DNA from 4 places in the Geodermatophilus maliterrae genome. Region 1 is predicted to be linked to each of the others. Evidence: riboswitches for the same ligand, from Rfam matches in the RefSeq annotation. Region 1 holds a riboswitch; each other region holds the start of a gene.
The links. Region 1 has a riboswitch for cyclic di-AMP ahead of ABQ292_RS15335 (C40 family peptidase). Riboswitches for the same ligand answer to the same signal wherever they lie in the genome.
Positions count from the first base shown of each region.

Region 1 (3,512 bases):
GTCGACGCGCACACCGCCGAGGTGGTGGGCGAGGCCGAGCGGCAGCGGCAGGCGGCGCTGGCCCAGCGGGGAGCCGCCGACGCAGCGCTGGACCAGGCGCGGGGCCGGGCCGACGAGCTGGCCGGGGAGGTGGCCGACCTGGAGGCGAGCGCGGCCGCGGTCACCGCGGAGCTCGACGCCGCGCTGGCCGACGTCGACCGGCAGCTGGCCCAGCTGCAGCGGGAGCAGGTCGACGTCGACGTGCAGACGGCGGCCAACTGGCGGGCCCACCTCGACCGGCTGGGCGCGGCAGGGGTGCAGCCGCCGCCGGCGGCGGCCCTGCTCGACCCGGTGGCCGGCCTGCCGGCCGGGCTGGCGCCGGTCGGCGCGGCCGACGGGGGCGCCCAGCCGGGTGCCGCGCAGCTGCCCCGCCAGCCGACGTCGCTGCTCGTGCTGCCCGCGGAGACGGTCACGGCGGTCACCGCGGCGATGGACGCCCTGGGCAGGCCCTACGCCCCGGGGACGGCCGGCCCGGACTCCTGGGACTGCGGCTCGCTGGTCTCCTCGGTCTACGGCGCCGCCGGTGTCGACCTGCCCGACGACCAGGCCGGGCTCTACGCCGTCACCACGCCGGTCGACCTCGCCGACGTCCTGCCCGGGGACCTGGTCTTCCTCGGCACGCCGGAGGCCGGTCTGGGCCACGTCGGCATCGCCCTGGACCGGCAGACGATGCTGGCCGCCGACGGCCGGGCCGGAGCGGTCGTCGTCCGGCGGTTGCCCGCCGACCAGGTGCTGCACGTCGGCCGGCCGAGCCTGGGGCCGCGGCCGGAGCAGCCGGCGCCCGGGCCGACCGGGGGCGCACTGCCGGTCGAGTGCGGCAACCCCGTGTACCCGCCGAGCTCCGCCGGCGGCCGTTCCTGGGGCGGCTATCCCAACGGCCTGATCCCGCCGAGCGCGCTGTGCCCGCTGGGCGTGGCCGGCCACGCGCTGCGCTGCGACGCGGCCGCGGCGTGGCGGGCGATGAGCGAGGCGTTCGCCGACGCCTTCGGCGAGCCGGTCTGCATCACCGACTCCTACCGCACCTACGCCGGCCAGGTGCGCCTCTACGGCGAGAAGCCGGCGCTCGCGGCGGTCCCCGGGACCAGCAACCACGGCTGGGGCCTGGCGGTGGACCTGTGCGGCGGCATCGAGACCTTCGGCACCCCGCAGTACGCCTGGATGGTCGCCAACGCCGGCCGCTTCGGCTGGCTGCACCCGACGTGGGCCGACCCGGGCAACGGCCGCGAGGAGCCCTGGCACTGGGAGTACGCGGGCGGCTGAGCCGGGACTGTCGGTGGTCGTCCCTAACGTGCGCGACAACCGACAGGGAGACCGTCCCGACCGCGGCCCGGCAGCGGGCGGCGCGGCCGGGACACCGGAGGGACACGGCCATGCTCATCGACTGCGACACGTGCACCGCGCGCGGTGCCGGCTGCGCCGACTGCGTCGTCACCGCCCTGCTGGGCGCACCGCCGGGGGAGCGGCACACCGAGCCCGTGCTGCTGCCGGTGCCCCCCGTCCCGGCGGCCCGCACGACCGACGACGTCGTCCTCCCGCGACCCGGTGTGGTGGTGGAGTTCGACGACGTCGAGCGGCGCGCCGTCCGGGCCCTCGCCGAGGGCGGCCTGGTGCCGCCGCTGCGCCACCGGCCCTCGACGGCCGGGCGGGACGAGTCGCGCGGCGGGCGTCCGGCGGGGCGTCGCCGCACCGGCTGAGCCGGGCAGGACGGGGACACACCGTGCGCCGCTGTGGACATCTCGCCACGCCCCGGAGTGTCGGGATCGTCCACCGTGCGTCTTCCCACAGTTCCCGGGACCCCCGTTTGTCACAACTGCATCACGTCCGTACTGTGGCCGCCGTTCGGCCGGGTGGTCGTCACCCGATGCGAGGTGGCCTCGGCCGGACACCGCCGAGTCACCGGACGCCGCCCCTGGGCGGGCGCGAGGTGAGCCGGGGACCCACCGCAGCACTGGGGTGAGTTCTCGTGTGCGCCGGAGCTCCTCCGGCGCACGGAGATAGGGCACGTCTTCCCAGCCCGAACCCGTCAGCTAACTCGGTAGGCGGTTGCTGAGGAAGAACGGAGAGCCGCCGCCCGTGGCGACCCCCCGCCCTGCCCTGGGGCATGCGCGCGCACAGTCCACCGCCCGCCGTACCGCCGGTCCCGTCGCCGGCCCGCACCGCCGCCCCCCGCTGCTCCGCCGTCTCGGCCGGGTCGCGCTCGTGGGCGCCACCGCCAGCCTGGTGCTGGCCCTGCTGCCCGGTACCGCGACGGCCGACCCCGAGCAGGCCACCAGTCCCGAGCAGGCCGCCCAGCTCGCCGCCGATGCCGGTCACCGGCTCGAGGTCGTCGCCGAGCAGGTCAACGAGGCCCGCGAGGTGCTCGCCCAGCAGCGGACCGCCGTCGGCGACGCCGACCGGGCGGCCGCCGACGCGCGGGCCGAGCTCGACGCGCTCGACGGGCAGATCCGGCAGGTGGCCCGCACCGCCTACACCGGCGGCGACACCATGCCCGAGCTGGACCTGCTGATGACCAGCGACTCCGCCGAGGACTTCGTCAGCCGGCTGGCCGTGCTCGACCAGATCGCCGGCCACACCACCGACGTCATGGCCGAGGTCGGTGAGGCCGCCGCCGCGGCCACGCAGGCGCGGGCCGACGCCGAGGCCGCCGAGGCCGACGCGCAGCGCACCCTGGAGGACCTGAGCGCCCAGGAGGCGCGGCTCCAGGACGACATCGCCGACTACCAGGAGCAGGTCGCCGCGCTGACCGCCGCCCAGCAGGAGGCGGCGGCAGCCGCGCAGCGGGCCCTGGCCGCGCAGCAGTCCGGCGGCACGGTCGGCCAGAGCGCCCCGGCCCCGGCGGCCCCGGCCGCTCCCGCCGCCCCCGCGGCTCCGGCAGCTCCCGCCGCCCCCGCGGCTCCGGCTGCCCCCGCCGCGGCTCCGGCCGGTGGAGGGAGCACCGCGGCCCAGGGGGCGGTGCAGACGGCGCTGGCGCAGGTCGGCGACGCCTACGTCTGGGGCGCCGGCGGTCCGGACGCCTTCGACTGCTCCGGCCTGACGCAGTACGCCTACGCCGCGGCGGGGGTCAGCCTCCCGCACTCCAGCCGCATGCAGTCGCAGATGGGCACCGCCGTCTCGCGGTCGCAGCTGCAGCCGGGTGACCTGATCTTCTACTACAGCCCGGTCAGCCACGTGTCGATGTACATCGGCAACGGTCAGATGGTGCACGCCTCGACCTCCAGCGAGCCGGTGAAGGCCGTGTCGGTCGACTCCATGGGCGGCATCACCGCCATCCGCCGCGTCGTCTGAACACCCCTCTGCCCCCCTCGACAACGCTCAGGGCGGGGCCGGGCGCGAGGGCCGGCGACCCACCCGGGTCGCCGGCCCTCGCCCCGTCCGGAACGGGGTGGGACCGGAGCCCGGACGACGCCGCCTAGGATCGGCCGGGTGAGCCCTCGCCGGGCCGCCCTGCTGGTCGCGGCCGTGCTCGGTGCCGC
Region 1 covers NZ_JBFNXQ010000048.1:31,260-34,771, reverse strand. Annotated here, with positions in the region: gene ABQ292_RS15345 (NlpC/P60 family protein) at 1-1,299, shown strand, start outside; gene ABQ292_RS15340 (hypothetical protein) at 1,410-1,733, shown strand; cyclic di-AMP (ydaO/yuaA leader) riboswitch at 1,916-2,096, shown strand; gene ABQ292_RS15335 (C40 family peptidase) at 2,239-3,324, shown strand; gene ABQ292_RS15330 (M48 family metalloprotease) at 3,463-3,512, shown strand, end outside.

Region 2 (3,512 bases), on a different contig from region 1:
GCTGCAGGCGGTGTTCGCGCTGCTGACCCTGGTCGTGGTCGTCAACTCGGTCGTCGTGATCGCCCGCGCCCTGCGGGCCGGCGGGCCGGTCCCCACCACCGAGGAGCCGGCCGTGCCGTCGTCCATCGTGGAGCCGTCGGGGCTGTTCGCCACCGCGGAGGAGAAGCGCGTGATGGCCGAGCAGGAGCGGATGGTCGGCGCGGGTGCGCGGGGCCAGGGCACCTTCACGGAGGAGGGTCCGTCCCGGTGACCGCCGCCTGGACCGTCCGCGAGGCCGCCGTCCGGACCTGGCGCGGGGTGCGCTGGTACCTGCGCGAGTGCAGCGGGGAGGCGCGCTGGGACGACCACCTGCGGCACTGCGCCGAGCACGGCCACGAGCCGATGAGCCGGCGGGAGTTCGAGCGGCGGCGCGCCGACGAGCGGGAGCGCAACCCCGTCAGCCGCTGCTGCTGAACCGGACGACCGCGGCCCCCTGCCCACGGGTGTGGGCAGGGGGCCGCGGTCCGTGGGCCCGGTGGCTCAGGCCGCGTAGTTCACGTGCACGTGGTCGAAGTGGTTGGCCGTGACGCTGCCGCGGTCCTCCATCTGCTTCCAGGAGCCGGTCGGCGAGCTGAGGATCTGCTGCTCCCAGATGACGTAGTCCACGCCGAGCTCGTCCCAGTGGTCGATGTGGTACTGGACGATCGCGTCGCCGAGGGCGGCGTCGGTCAGGACCATGTAGTCCAGCGCCAGGCCGGAGGGGTGGCCCTTGGGGTCGACGGCGCTGGCGCGGGTGCCGCCGAGGGTGATCGAGCCGGCGCCCGGCACGGCTGCGACGACGGCGTCCGCCGCGGCCTGGACCTGCGGCTGGACACTGCCGGCGCTGTTGGTGATGCGCGCGACGGCGGCAGCGGCCGTCTGGACGACGGGGGCCGACGTGGTCGACGGGGCCGACGTGCCGGCGGTCGTCGTCGTGGCGGCGGGGGCCGCCTCGGCCGGAGCGGCGGGGGCCGGCTGCGCCGGAGCGGCCTGCTCGGCCCCGGAGGTGGTCAGCACCAGTCCCGGCGTGAGGCTGTTCGGGTTGCTGCCGATGACGTCGACGTTGCGCTGGTACAGCTCGCGCCACGACTCGCTGTGGGCGGCGGCGATCTCGCGCAGCGTGTCGCCCCGCTCGACCGTGTAGTCGCCCCCCGCGGCGTGGCGGCCGTAGGTGTCGGCGCGGTCCCGGTCGCCGCGGTCGCCCGCGTCGTCCTGGCCGGTCGCCGGGGCGGCGACCGGCTGCTCGGCGGCGGCCGGCTGCTCGGCGGCGGGCGCCGGCGCGGACGTCCCGGCGGCGGCCGGGGTGGTGCCCTCGGTCAGTCGCGCCCCGCAGGTCGGCCAGGCGCCGATGCCCTGCCCGGCGAGGACGTTCTCGGCGATCGCGACCTGCTGGGCGGGGGTCGCCAGGTCGGCGCGGGGCGCGAGCTCGGTGCCCCCGTAGCCGGCCCAGGTCGCCTGGCTGAACTGCAGCCCGCCGTAGTAGCCGTTGCCGGTGTTGATGCTCCAGTTCCCGCCCGACTCGCACTGGGCGACGCCGGTCCAGTCGTGGGTGGGAGCGGCGGCCGCCGCCGGGGAGCCGAGGACACCGAGCCCGACGGCGGTGGCGCCGGCTGCGACGGGGGCCTTGGCGAGGACCTTCTTGGTGCGGACGTAGCGGGGTGCGCGGTGCTTGGCCATGAGTGGTCTCCGATCACCGCCGGCGAGGTGAGCTGTCGGGTTCGGGCGATCGGTGCCCGGCCGCGGGACGCGGCTTCACCCCGAGGCGCGCAGGCCGCAGGGCCGTGGCGCGCCGTGGACGTGGGTCCCCCACCCCTGCCCTGGGATCGGTGGAAGGCAGCCGGTGGGCAGGGTTTGGCGGTCCGGCGCCGCGCTCCCTTTAGCTGAGCGCAGCCAAGAAGCTACGTTCCGTCATGTCAGTTGTCGCCGTGACGCCGGTCACACCCGGGTCCCCCGGATCGCCGTCGGCGCGGCGTGACTGGTCAGCGGTCCGTCCGCGATCGGGTGCGTGGCGCAGGCCACGTCCACTGGACCGGCCCGGACACGCTTCGTCCCACGTGCCCCAGGAGTGTCCCGGCGCCCCAACGGGGGTCAGGTCGGGTGGGCGCGGTGCCGACTCTGAGAGCACGTTCCCGAGGCCCGCGGGCCCGTCCGAGGAGTGCCCATGCCGTCGTCCCACGACCCGAGCCGCCGCCTGACCGAGCTGCGCGCCGGCATGTCCGTCCTGACCAGTGCCGCCGCCGACCTCGGCGTCGGCAGCCAGACCGAGGTCCGCGTGCTGGCCGACGGCCGGCTCTGGCTGGCCGAGCAGCAGGTCGCGGTGAGCGCCGCCGACGTCTACCAGGCCGCCCGCGGGCTGGTCGCCGCCCAGCTCGACGCCATCGCGCAGGTCTCCGGCCAGCCGGTCGAGGACCACGCGTTGGCGTGGCTGGTGACGCTGCAGACCAACGAGGTCATGGTCGGCCTCGAGGACGAGGCCGCCGCCTTCGACGCCGCCCTCGACGCCCCGGCTCTCGACGGCCCCGCCTTCGACACCGCCGCGCTGGAGGACGACGCCGCCTGACGCGCTCCCGGGGCGGCGCGCGGTGGTGCCGGCACTCAGGGCAGCACGTTCGGACCCGCGTGCGCCGGGCGCGGCTGCTCCTCGGAGTAGGGGCGGATGGCGATCAGGGCGACGTCGTCGGCCGCCCCGCCCTCCGGGATCAGCGTGGCGACGATGCGGTCGCACAGGCCCTCGAGGTCGAGGTCCGTGCTCCCGGCGAGCAGCGCGGTCAGCCGCGCCATGCCGCTGTCGAGGTCGCGGACGGCCGGACGCGCGGGCCCGCCGACGGAGGGGGACGGTCCCGGGGGCGTCCCGGGGGCGGGATCGTGCTGCTCCAGCAGCCCGTCCGTGTAGAGCAGCAGGGTGGACCGCACCGGCAGGGTCAGCTGGTGCTCCGGCCGGGGCCGGTGCGGGTCGACCCCCAGGGGGAAGCCCACCCGGTCGGTGAGGACGTCGACCCTGCCGTCCGGGTGCAGCAGCAGCGGTGGCGGGTGGCCGGCCGAGCTCCAGGTGATCGACCGGTCGACGGCCGGGCGGTCGGCGTGGAAGCGCTGGACCCGGGCGACCAGGGCGGTGGCGAACACGTCGTGCCCGAGGGTGTCGCTGGCGACGTCGACGGCGGTGAGGACCTCGGCCGGACCGGCCGTCCCGGTGTGACCGGCCATCCGCAGCATGGTGCGCAGCTGGCCCATCGTGGCCGCGGCCGTGATGTCGTGACCGGCGACGTCGCCGATGACCAGGCTGGTGGTGCGCGCGGCGTCGAGGTAGGCGTCGTACCAGTCCCCGCCGACCAGCTGCGCGTCCTCGGCGGGCAGGTAGCGGGAGGCCAGCTGCAGGTGGTCCGGTTGGGGGAGCAGCGGGGGCAGCAGCGCCCGCTGCATGGTCTCCGAGACCGCCTTCTCGAAGGAGGCGACCCGCGCGGTCTCGACCACCAGGCCCGCGCGGGTCATCAGCG
Region 2 covers NZ_JBFNXQ010000009.1:21,038-24,549, reverse strand. Annotated here, with positions in the region: gene ABQ292_RS04875 (carbon starvation CstA family protein) at 1-250, shown strand, start outside; gene ABQ292_RS04870 (CstA-like transporter-associated (seleno)protein) at 247-453, shown strand; gene ABQ292_RS04865 (transglycosylase family protein) at 520-1,695, opposite strand; cyclic di-AMP (ydaO/yuaA leader) riboswitch at 1,698-1,857, opposite strand; gene ABQ292_RS04860 (hypothetical protein) at 2,180-2,578, shown strand; gene ABQ292_RS04855 (GAF domain-containing SpoIIE family protein phosphatase) at 2,614-3,512, opposite strand, start outside.
Region 2: linked by a shared signal. The riboswitch ahead of ABQ292_RS04865 (transglycosylase family protein) and the one ahead of ABQ292_RS15335 (C40 family peptidase) in region 1 are both predicted to bind cyclic di-AMP.

Region 3 (3,512 bases), on a different contig from region 1:
GCCCACCACGTCCGGGTCACGTCGACCTCCAGTTCGAGAGCGCCGCTCTCTTCGTAGATCACTGTCCTCGGACGGCGCGACGGCGTCAACCCCCGCCGGAGCCCCGGCACCTGGGCGGTGCCGGGGCTCCGGCGGGGAGGACGGTGCACCCCGCAGGGTCCCGCCGCGAGCTCGCGAGCGGTGGGGGCAGGGGGTCCTTCCCTCAGGCGACGCGGCGGGCGCCGGCGTAGCCGCCCATCGAGTCGACGCTGGCCACCTTGACGACGTCGCCCGAGGTCGGCGCGTGCACCATCTGGCCGTTGCCGATGTAGATGCCCACGTGGCTGACCGGGCTGTAGAAGAAGACCAGGTCACCGGGCTGCAGGTCCGCGCGGGAGACCGCCTGGCCCATGCGCGACTGCATGGCGCTGGAGTGCGGGAGGGTGACGCCGGCGGCGCGGAAGGCGTACTGGGTGAGACCGGAGCAGTCGTAGGAGCCCGGGCCGGCTGCCGCCCACACGTAGGGCTTTCCGCGCTGGGCCATGGCCGTGGCCACCGCCGTCGCGGCGGCACCGCTGCCCCCTCCGGCGGGGGCGGCCGCCGGGGCGCTGGACGTCCCGGCGGACGAGGAGCCGGAGGACGACGAGGTGGCGCTCCCGGCCGTCGAGCTCTCGGCGCGCTCGTCGTCGCGGCTGGCGCGGGTGTCCTCGGCGGCGTGCGCGGCCGCGGCGGCCTCGAGGGCGGCGCGCTGCTCCTCGGCGGTGAGCCGGGAGAAGTCGGCCTGGTAGTCGGCGATCTGCGCCTCGAGGCGGGCCTGCTGGGCGGCGACGTCGTCGTACTGGCGCTGGGCCTCGGCGGCGGCTTCGGCGGCGGCGGCCTGGGCGGCGGTGGCGGTCCCGGTGGCCGCGGCGGCCTGGCCGAGCAGCTCGCCCTGGTAGCCGGCGACGCCCTGGAGGAGCGTGACCCGGTTGACGAACTCGTCGGCGTCCTGGCTGGTCATGAGCGCCTGCAGCGGGCCCATGCTGTCGCCGGTGTAGGCGGAGCGGGCGATCCCGACGACCTGGTCGCGGGCGGCGTCGACGGCGGCCTGTGCCTGGGCGAGCGTCGCGGCGGCGGCCTCGGCGGCGGCCTGCTGGGCGGTCAGCGTCTCGCGGGCCTCGTTGAACTGCTCGGTGACGACCTCGAGCTCGTGCCCGCGGGCGGCGACGAGCCGGGCGGCCTCGGCGGCCGACGTCGGCTCCTCCGCCACGGCCGGCGCCGGGACGGCCCCGAGACCGAGACCCAGGCCGAGGGTGCCGACGAGGGCGAGGACGGCGCGGCGGCGCGACCGGGTGGAGGCGGACGTGCCGGGGACGGACGTGCTCAGGGGCGCCACGGTTCGGCGTCTCTCCTTCTCCCAGGCCGCCTACCGGGTTAGCTGACGGGTTCGGGCGTGGAGTCGCCCGGCGCGCACGGGTGTCCGCGCGCACTTCACCCCGGGACTGCGATGGGTCCCCGGCCCGGTCTCCCTCACGGGCGGACCGGCTCGACGGCGTCCACGGGGTGTCACCCAGGTCGGTGACGGAGTGCCCCATTGGACGTACTCACCGTAATGCCTGTGACTGCTTCGTGACAATGAGTCATTTGAATTCCCGTGTCACACCCGGTCGACCGGCCGGCTCCCGGTTCGGTCCACCCGGTTTGGGAGTGCCCCGTGCCGAGCACGAGTCGGAGCATGTCCTCATCCACGCGGATGCGCCTCGCCCGGCCGCTCCTCGCGCTCGCCCTGCTCGGCTCGGTGGTCGCCTGCGGTGACAACACCGACTTCTCCCGGGGCCCGACCAACTGCGACGCCAGCGGGGAGAACGCGAGCAACGAGCAGGACGCGAGCTGCCAGGAGACCGGCGAGAACCCGGGCAACGACGCGCCCACCACCGACGACACGAACCCCGACGACTGAGCCGACTCCCGCCCCGGCCGCTCGGCGGGCGCGGGACCGCCCGGACTGGTGGCATGAGCCGGTGAGCCCGGCACGGAGGTGGACGGCGGCCCGGCTGGGTGCCGAGACGCGGGCGCTGCTGGGCGGCGCCCGCCGCCTGCTGCGCGGCCGCGACCTCGCCCTCATCGCCGCGGGGCTGACCTTCTACGCCGGCATCGCCGTCGTGCCGCTGCTGCTGGTGGCCGTCCGGCTCACCGCGCTGGTGACCTCACCCACCGAGGTGCGCGCCCTCGTCGGGCGGTTGACCGAGCTGCTGCCGGCCGAGCTGGGCGCGCCCGGGGCGGTGGAGCGGCTGGCCGCCGCCGGCCTCCGCCTGGACCTGCTCGGCTTCCTCCTGGCGCTGGTGCCGCTGTCGTTCTACGGCGAGGGGCTGCGGCGCGCCCTGCTGCGCTTCAGCCGGCACCGGGACACCGACACCCTCACCGGCTGGCGCGGACGGGCGCTCACCCTGCCGCTGGTCGTCGTCACACCCGTGCTGCTGTACCCGCTGCTGCTGACGGCCCGCTTCATGGCCGACCTGGCCCTGGAGGAGGGCCTGGGTCCGGCCGTCGGCCGCTTCTTCGTCGGCTACTACTCGGTGCTGTTCGTCCTCACCGTGCCCCTGGCGTGGGGCTTCGGCGTGGTGGCCGCTGGCCGGCACCGCCGCCGCGCGGTGGCCTCCGGGGCGCTGTTCACCGCGGCCTGCCTGTCCGGCTTCCTGCAGGGGTTCGTGCTGTTCCTGTCGCTGCCCCTGGACCTCGGGGCACCGTTCGGCGGCCTGGTCGCCGTCGGCGCGGTGGTCGCCGTCGGCCTGTGGATGTTCCTGCTGCACCTGGTGCTGCTGGCCGGGTGGCTGCTCACCCAGTCGCTCGACGAGCGGCTGGGCCGGCGGCAGCGGGGGGACTACCCCGGGACCGGGAAGGGCGGGGGCTCCAGACCCGGGAGCGGTGGGAACCCGGGATCCGGGGAGGGCGGGGGCTCGGGAGCCGGTGCTGGTGCCGGCTCCGGTGCCGGTGCCGGCTCGGGTGCCGGTGCCGGTGCCGGTTCGGGAGCCGGCGCCTCGGGGGCGGGCGGCGGCGGCTCGGCCGGTGGTGCCTCCGGCGGCGCGGGCTCGGGGTCCGGCACCGGCACCGGCCTGGCCGGGGGTGCGGGAGCGGGCTCCACGTAGTCGCTGCCGTTGCTGACCAGGATCGACACCTGCTGACCCGGCACGGCGCGGCCACCCCGCGACGGGCTGGTGCCGAGGAACGTGCCCTCTGCCTCGTCGCCGTCGACGCGCACGGTGCGGGAGGTGAACCCCGCCTCGGCCAGCGCGCGCTCGCAGGACCGCACGCCGGAGCAGCCGGGCACCGGGCGGGTGTTGCCGTCCTGCACGGTGGGGTCGGCCGGCGGGAACTCGCCGCTGCCGCGGGCCTGCAGGATCGGCGCCATGGCGTTCCGCCAGATCGTTGCGCCCTTGCCGCCGCCGAAGCCGCCGACGTCCTCGTTGCGCTTGGGGTTGAGCACCATGACGCTCGCGGTGATCTCGGGCGTGTAGCCGACGAAGGCCACCGAGAAGTTGTCCTGCGAGGTGCCG
Region 3 covers NZ_JBFNXQ010000011.1:6,769-10,280, forward strand. Annotated here, with positions in the region: gene ABQ292_RS05675 (YrdB family protein) at 1-62, opposite strand, end outside; gene ABQ292_RS05680 (C40 family peptidase) at 203-1,354, opposite strand; cyclic di-AMP (ydaO/yuaA leader) riboswitch at 1,368-1,514, opposite strand; gene ABQ292_RS05685 (hypothetical protein) at 1,694-1,918, shown strand; partial or broken gene ABQ292_RS05690 (YhjD/YihY/BrkB family envelope integrity protein) at 1,980-2,822, shown strand; gene ABQ292_RS05695 (transglycosylase domain-containing protein) at 2,840-3,512, opposite strand, start outside.
Region 3: linked by a shared signal. The riboswitch ahead of ABQ292_RS05680 (C40 family peptidase) and the one ahead of ABQ292_RS15335 (C40 family peptidase) in region 1 are both predicted to bind cyclic di-AMP.

Region 4 (3,512 bases), on a different contig from region 1:
GATCGAGCTGGGGACCATGCCGGCCGGGACGTCAAAGACGACCTTGGTGTTCAGGGCGTTGCCCGGGTTGATCTCCTCGTACAGCGAGTCGGCGTTCTCCAGGTAGAACGCTGCCTCAGTGTCGGCGCTGAACTTCTGCCCCTGTGCGTTGAACAGTGTGGCGTTGTCGCCGAGGAAGCTCTGCGACTCGCTGCCGATGTTGGTGATCGTCAGGTCGACGAGGCAGAACTGGCCCTGCGCGGTCGTGTTGAAGTACTGGTCGCCCAGCTCGGTCTGACTGCAGTCGACACCGTGGACGACGAACTGGAAGTCACCGTCGGCAGCCGACTGGCCGATGCCGACGGCGGCCGGGTCAGCGGACTCCTGAGCCACCGCGTCAGTCGAGTCCTGAGCGACCGACTCACCGGCGGCGACCGAGCCACCCGATGCCGAGTCGTCGCCGGAGCTCCCGCCCTTAGGGGCGACGACCGCGATGACCGCGAGGGCGGCGAGGACGAGGAACCAGGCCTTCTTGTAGAAGGGTTTCTTGGCCGGCGCCGGAGCGGGCGGCTGCGCAAGCGGCGGGCTGTAGGTGGGCTGGGTCATGGCATCCCCTGAGGTTGAGGGCCCCGGACAACGGGTCGTTGCCGTGCGCACCTGCGCCAGCACCGCGTCGGGATCGAACGCAAGGACCCTGACACGCCATGGTCTCGGAACCGCCTCATCCAGATGCCGAGTCGTTCCCACGACGCACTCGCGACACAGGAGACCCGGCCTGGCACGAACACCCCACCTAGACCCGACGCGACCCCCGTCCCGGGAAACCGGGACGAGGGTCGCGAGGGTGGTGCGCGGTGCGGTCAGTAGCGACCGGCCGTGCCGCCGCCCCCCTTGTTCTTCGCCTGGTAGTCGCGGATGAACTTCTTGATCTTGGCCTGGTTCTGCGGCTTCTGGAGCTCCTGCACCACCTTGGCGGCGACGCCCGAAGCGACGAGCTTCCTCAACATCCCCATGGGGTTGCCTCCTCGTGTCGATTCCTCTCCTCGTGCCCCGTCGACGCGCGCCGCAACCCTGCGGATCCCCGGCGTCCCCATGCCGTGTGGGTGGCGGGCCGCTGACTCCGCGTTCGGACGCACCGCCGCGTCCTTTCTCGTCCGGCCCGGCGTGTCCGCGCCGGCCAGGGGCGACACGCACGTCAAGGACCTCGTGTGTCCGCGCAGCTCACCGAGGCGTGTCGGATCCGGAACCGGAGTCAAATCCGCGGATCGGGGTCGGGCGTGGCGGTCCACCGGGCCGGTTGAGCGTTCAGGGACCCCTACCTACCGTCGTCGCGGTCCGGCCAGGGTCCTTCGTCACTCCCCGTGTGACACCCGCCGGATGCGCCGAACCGGACACCGGCACCCAGCCGGTCTCCCGGGCCGGGGACCCACCGCAGCACTGGGGTGGAGCGCGACTCGTCGCGCCGGGCGACTCCTCCGTCCGAACCCGTCAGCTAACCCGGTAGGCGATCGTGGAGAACAGGAGAACCGTCGTCGATGACGACTACCCGCACGTCCACCGCTCGTCGCTCGTTCCGCGGCATCGCCGTCGCGGCCATCGCCGGAGCCGGCATCGCCCTCTCGCCCCTCCCGGCCTCGGCTGCCGTGGGTGGCGGTGCTGGTGGGGCCGTGACGGCTGCGCCGGTCGCCGCGTCCAGCAGCGCGGCCCAGACGGCCGTCGACACCGCGCTCGCCCAGCGCGGTGACATGTACCTGTACGGCGCGACCGGTCCCGACCGGTTCGACTGCTCGGGGCTGACCAGCTTCGCCTACAAGGCGGCCGGCGTCTCGATCCCGCGCACCTCGAAGGCCCAGTCGACGTTCGGCACCCCGGTGGCGAAGTCCGACCTCAAGCCGGGTGACCTGGTGTTCTTCTACAGCCCGGTCTCGCACGTGGGCATGTACATCGGCAACGGCCAGATGGTCCACGCCTCGACCGCCGGCAAGCCGGTGGCCGTGGTCGACGTGGACTCGATGCCGCAGTACCAGGGCGCCCGTCGCATCGCCTGACGCGCTCCACGGACGGCGCCCCGGCCCTGGTTGGGCCGGGGCGCCGTCGCGTCAGGACGGCGCGGTCACCCACTCCCGGTGGTCGTGGGCGCCCGGCCGGCCGGAACGCCCGGGATCCCGTGCACGGTGGAGACTCCCTGGCCGTGACCTCCACCGGCCCGGCGTGGCCCCGCCCCGCCGGGCGGGGACCGGTCGTGGCGCTGGGCAAGCTGGTCGCCGACCAGATGCTCGAGCTGTCGGCCCCCTTGGTGGTCGGCGGCCAACAGCGGGTCGTACGGACGACGGCGGCCGGCGGCGCCCCGGCCAACGTGACGGCGGACCTGGCGCGGCTGGGGGTGCCGTCCCGGCTGGCGGGCTGGGCCGGCGCGGACCCGCTCGCCGACGGCCTGCTGGCCGGTCTCGCCGGGCGCGGCGTCGAGGTGGCGGTGGTGCGCCGCGGGCGGGCGCCGGTGTCGACGGTGCTGGTGCACCCCGACGGCGAGCGCACGCTGCTGACCGACCGCGGCGAGGGCGCGCTGGAACCGGCCGACGTCCGGTCGGAGTGGCTGGCCGGCGCCGCCGTCGTCCACCTCGACGGCTACGACCTGCTGCGCTTCCCCGACGCGCTGCGGGCCGCGGCGAACAGGGCGCACGACGCCGGGGTGCCGGTCAGCGTGGACGTCGCCGCCGCAACCCGGATCGAGCAGCACGGTGCCGGCGCGTACGTCGACCTGCTCACCGGGCTGCGGCCGGACCTGCTCTGCTGCAACGCCGCCGAGGCCACGGCCCTGGACCTGGACGGCGAGCTGCCGGCGTGGGCACCCGGGCTGGTGCTGGTGCACGCCGGCGCCCGCCCGACCCGGGTGGTCACGGCGGCTGGCACGGGGGAGGTGCCCGTCGCGCCGCTGCCGGAGGGACGGCTGCGCGACACGACCGGGTGCGGAGACGCGTTCGCCGCCGGGGTGCTGTTCGGCTGGCGCGCCGGGCTGCCCGTGCCGGACGCCGTCCGGTCCGGTCACGCCGCGGCCGCGGTGGTCGCCGGCGTGGTCGGCGGCCAGCCACCGCCGTGACCGCTCGGAGACGGTGCCCTTGTAGCGCTGATGACACCTCACGACCTCCTCTGCCACGTGGTGCCTTTGTAGCGTTGATGGCACCTTACGAGCCGCTGACCTGGCTTTTCAGGTTGATCGCCCTACCCCGATCAGCTAGGATTCGTACATGTGTTCGGGTGGTCCAGTGGGCGGTGACGGCCTCGACGACGTCGCCGCGCTGGTCGCCGAGCGCAACCGGGTGGATGCCCTGCTGGCCCGGCGGGTGCGGGCCGCGGAGCTGTCCCAGGCTCCCGAGCGCGACGGGCTGAAGAGCGCGGCGTCGTGGCTGCGCGGGCACTACCGGCTCTCGGCCGCCGAGGCGTCCCGGCTGGTGCGCAACGGACGCGCGCTGGAACACCTGCCCGCGCTGGCCGAGGCGCACGACGCCGGCCTGGTGTCGGCCGAGCAGGTGACG
Region 4 covers NZ_JBFNXQ010000109.1:3,698-7,209, forward strand. Annotated here, with positions in the region: gene ABQ292_RS22630 (DUF4352 domain-containing protein) at 1-585, opposite strand, end outside; gene ABQ292_RS22635 (hypothetical protein) at 840-992, opposite strand; cyclic di-AMP (ydaO/yuaA leader) riboswitch at 1,368-1,502, shown strand; gene ABQ292_RS22640 (C40 family peptidase) at 1,515-2,027, shown strand; gene ABQ292_RS22645 (carbohydrate kinase family protein) at 2,171-3,076, shown strand; gene ABQ292_RS22650 (HNH endonuclease signature motif containing protein) at 3,225-3,512, shown strand, end outside.
Region 4: linked by a shared signal. The riboswitch ahead of ABQ292_RS22640 (C40 family peptidase) and the one ahead of ABQ292_RS15335 (C40 family peptidase) in region 1 are both predicted to bind cyclic di-AMP.